2 regions of the Pseudoalteromonas sp. APC 3495 genome follow, and region 1 is predicted to be linked to the other one. Evidence: riboswitches for the same ligand, from Rfam matches in the RefSeq annotation. Region 1 holds a riboswitch; the other holds the start of a gene.
What was found. Region 1 has a riboswitch for lysine ahead of lysC (lysine-sensitive aspartokinase 3). Riboswitches for the same ligand answer to the same signal wherever they lie in the genome.

Region 1 (2,206 bases):
AAATTGCTTCTTTATGGCTGTTTTTAATGGCCGCAATGACCTTTGTCGCCTATTTAAACTCTAAAGGACTTATCGAAAATGTTGTGAACCGGATTATGCCAACCAGCATTAGTGAGCGTAAGCTGATGTTTTTGGTGGGGTGTTTTGCGTTTTTATTTTCATCTATTTCCGACAACGTTACGGCCACGCTAATATCACTGGCAGTGATTATGTCATTAAAGCTTGAAGCCAAAAAACTAGTTAAGTACGCCACGCTTATTGTATTTGCTGTAAACTCCGGTGGTGTATCACTTATCACGGGTGATGTAACCACACTTATGATTTTCCTTGATGGTAAAGTAACAATTAGCAATTTATTACTGTTAATTGTGCCTGCGTTATTAAGTGTATTATTACTGGCTACTTTGTTATCAATTGGCATGAATAAGCAACTCGAGTTTAAAAAAACTAAATTTAAACGTATTGAAAAAACCGACATAACCATTGCGGTTATTTTCTTCACTACGGTTATTGCTACGCTTACATTGAGTGTTTTATACAGTGTACCGCCTCTGCTTACTTTTTTATTGGGTTTATCTATTATGTTTTTAGTCGCGCAATTTTTAATGCGCAAAAAAGACATCAACAAAGATATGATCGATTTTATACGCGATATAGAGTACGACACCTTATTGTTTTTCGTGGGTGTGTTACTGCTTGTTGGTGCATTAAAAGAAGTTGGGGTACTGAGCCAATTTACTAATTTGTATACGGTAATGGCGCCAGAGTACGCAAACTACTTAATGGGTATTTTATCCGCAGGTGTTGATAACGTGCCACTAACGGCAGCGTTATTAAAAGCCGACATTGTAATGAGTCAACAGCATTGGTTGTCGTTTACGTATGCAACCGGTGTAGGTGGCTCTATGCTAATCATTGGCTCGGCGGCCGGTATTATAGCCATGAGTAAGGTAAAAGAGCTGACGTTTGCAAGTTACCTTCGCTTATCGCTGTATTTATTACTGTGTTACACCTTTGGTTATGCGGGCTCTTACTTAATGGGTAGTTTTATTTGATTTTATAGTAAAACGACTTGACAGCTAGACGTCTAAACGATAACTTTCAAAGCCGCACTCTTAGTGCGGTTTTGTTTTATTAGCCACAGGTTAATAATACATTCAGAAGAGGTGCGATACTTAGGTACTTAATGTGAGGCAACGACAGCCTGCGATCATTAAGGAGGGAAGTACTCGCCGAGGAAAATAATGGGTCGTTACCATTGTTTTTCGGTTTATGGGGCTGAATCCTCAAAACTGTCACCAATTTAGGTGGAGAGCTTCTGGCAGTAGATTTTTCTTATCTTTATTTCCTGCCAAGTTCTTCTTGTTTTATTGCGGTTTGGATGCCGCGAAAGGAGACGAAATGACTACCCAACCAGTGCCACAAAGTTCACAGTGCACAAAATCAGATTACATTGTTGCCAAATTTGGTGGCACCAGCGTTGCTAACTTTGAGGCGATGAGCCGTTGTAGCGAAATTATCGTAAACGATAAAAATGTACGTATTGTTGCAGTAAGCGCCAGTGCCGGAGTGACCAATCATTTAGTGGAGCTTTGCAAAGCGGGTATTGAAGCCACTAAACGCCAACAGCATATTGATGGTGTCCTTGCGATTCAGCAGGCTATTTTAAATGACCTGTCGTTAGATGAGGATTTAGCCCTTGGGTTTAATCAAACGCTTGATGCATTTCAAACGTTGGCGGCACAAACACTCAATACTGAGCAGCATTTCGATGAGCTACTTAGCTTTGGCGAGCGTTTATCGTCGTACTTATTTACCCAAGTACTAAGGTTAAAGGGTTTAAATGCCACTCGTTTTGATGTGCGCCAGGTGCTTAAAACCGATAGCCAATTTGGTAAAGCAACACCAAATGTGGCCGCCACAGCGCAAGCCGCTAAAGCACATTTAATTCCGCTGCTTGATGATAGCGTTATTGTGACCCAAGGGTTTATTGGTAGCGATGCAAACAATTTAACGACCACGCTCGGTCGAGGCGGCTCAGATTATAGCGCTGCACTGCTTGCTGAGGCTATTAACGCTAAAAGTGTGCATATTTGGACTGACGTAGTAGGTATTTTTAGCACCGATCCTCGTTTGTGTGTAAAAGCCACTCCTATTGCGCGTTTAAGTTTTGATGAAGCAGCAGAAATGGCGACCTTTGGCGCTA
Region 2 (2,206 bases), on a different contig from region 1:
TCTACGTTAGCGTGCCATTGGCCGTTTTCGTCTTGTGTTGCTGCGCGAACCGCGCCCGTTTCTAAATTATTTAATAGTTCTAACCAGTTCATTATAAAAACCTGTATTTAATGCCAAGATAAAATGGTGTTGTTTGCCGATGAAATGTCATCTGTGTGTGTCAGCTCAAGGTGTGTTAAAGGTGGGCGTAAATACGGACTGCCAATACGCCCTTGTAAATGCATTAACACTTTGACTGGGATAGGGTTGGCTACTGAAAATAAGCTATTGATAGCACTAGACCACTGGACAAAAAGATTAGGGTGTTGGCCGCTTAAACTGCGCTTTACAAACTCATGGGTTTGCACTGGCCATGCATTGGCTGCAACCGACACTAAACCTTTTGCACCTGCTTGGGCAAAATAAGGCATGAGGGCATCGTCACCACTAAAAATGGCTAGTTCAGGCGCTGCTTGTCGATAGGCTTCAAATTGAGAGATAGAGCCACTGGCTTCTTTCAGTGCCCATAAATTTTTATGTTGTTTGAGGTTTTCAATGGTTGCAATGGGAATGCTAACCGCACTACGTCCTGGTACGTTATAAAGCATACAAGGATGAGAACTGGCATTGAGTAAGCTTTCAAACCAATGCGTTTGCCCCACTGCACCGGGTTTGGCATACAAAGGCGAGCCGAGTAAAAAACCATGGATAGGCAGCTGGTTGCAGTAATTAACCCATTCAAGCTGTTGCTTTAAGTTACTACCGCCTACCGCAACCATAAGGGGGACGCTCGGCTGTAATTGGCAGACATGCTCTACGATGGCTTGCTGTTCTTTGAGGGTAAGGGCTAACCCTTCGCCGGTGCTACCTAGCAGTAAAATGCCATTGTTAGCGGCTTCTTGTTCGGCCACCAAGGTGTCTAAGGTTGCGTAATCAACTAGGCCATTTTGATCAAATGGGGTGATCAGCGCAGTCCATAAATGGAAATTGTTAATATTGAAGTTGTTGATCATCTCTCACGAACTTATAGGGCATTCGTCGAGTTTTTGGCGGGTATTTAGGATGCCTGACTCTTTGAATGTGTTTATAATTCGAAGAGCGAATGGGCTTAAATAATAGGGCGCACGGCCTTATTATACTAAGACCAGAAGCTCTCCACCAAATATGTTATTGGTGACAGTCGCTAGGATTCAACCTAGTCGCCCGAAGCAACCTTTCACAAAAAAGTGTTACCTCTCGGCGTTAATTCCCCTCACGTATGCTCAATGGAGTTTGCGCTCCTAACATACGCTACCTGAATAACGCACCTCTTCCAGCCCTTTGCACTTGCTATTGAAAAATCAATCAGCAAATACAATGTAATAGGGTAAGTGTGGCGATTAAACCACTTTAGCCGTCTAGGTGTCAAGTGACTAAATATAGATAGATTCATCCTGATTGACAGTTATTACGTATTAGCTGCTTTTCTCGTACACTAGTACTATTGTCGAAGTAAGGTATTAAGCAGATGGAAAAATTTAGTGATATTTATAAGCGAGCGGTAGAGCGAAAGGGCTCTGAAAAAATGCTTAAGTTGTTACTCGCAAAACCTTTATCAACAAAGCAACTCGTCACATTAAGTGATGATGATTGGCTAGAAGAATTTACTCGGAAAGTTTTTCAAAGTGGTTTTTATTGGTCGGTGATCAACAGTAAGTGGGCCGGATTTAGAGAGGTTTTCTGGGACTTTAGTGTTGAAAAGCTATTGATGATGCCACCGGATATGCTTGAGCAAAAAGCCAGTGATGAGCGGATTGTACGCAACTATAAAAAAGTAAAAACTATTACTGAAAATGCGTATATGATCCACGAAGTTGCAGAGCAATACGGCAGCTTTAGTGAGTTTATTGCTAACTGGCCAAGTGAAGATATTATTGGCTTGTGGGCGTATTTAAAAAAGCATGGTGCAAGGCTTGGTGGTAATACCGGCCCTTATGCGCTGCGCGCCTTAGGAAAAGATACTTTTTTACTTTCAAGAGACGTAGAAAGCTATTTGCGTGCCCATAAAATTATAGATGGCGGATTACAAACTAAAAAGTCACTAAGTGCGGCGCAGGCATTCTTTAATGAACTGCAGCAGCAAAGCGGCTTAAGCATGCAAGAGCTAAGCTTAATTGTCGCTTATGGTGTAGGCGACAATCGCGTAGGTATCAGCCAAAAACAATAGGATTAATTATGAAATTAGTGC

Region 2: another riboswitch for lysine. It lies ahead of dapA (4-hydroxy-tetrahydrodipicolinate synthase); the one in region 1 lies ahead of lysC (lysine-sensitive aspartokinase 3).

Annotation. Positions count from the first base shown of each region.
Region 1 is NZ_JASDDA010000001.1:42,262-44,467, forward strand. Features, by position in the region: gene nhaD (sodium:proton antiporter NhaD) at 1-1,055, shown strand, start outside; lysine riboswitch at 1,154-1,326, shown strand; gene lysC (lysine-sensitive aspartokinase 3) at 1,402-2,206, shown strand, end outside.
Region 2 is NZ_JASDDA010000016.1:5,747-7,952, reverse strand. Features, by position in the region: gene QL984_RS08500 (2,3,4,5-tetrahydropyridine-2,6-dicarboxylate N-succinyltransferase) at 1-92, opposite strand, end outside; gene dapA (4-hydroxy-tetrahydrodipicolinate synthase) at 108-992, opposite strand; lysine riboswitch at 1,120-1,299, opposite strand; gene QL984_RS08490 (DNA-3-methyladenine glycosylase I) at 1,487-2,185, shown strand; gene QL984_RS08485 (protein adenylyltransferase SelO family protein) at 2,194-2,206, shown strand, end outside.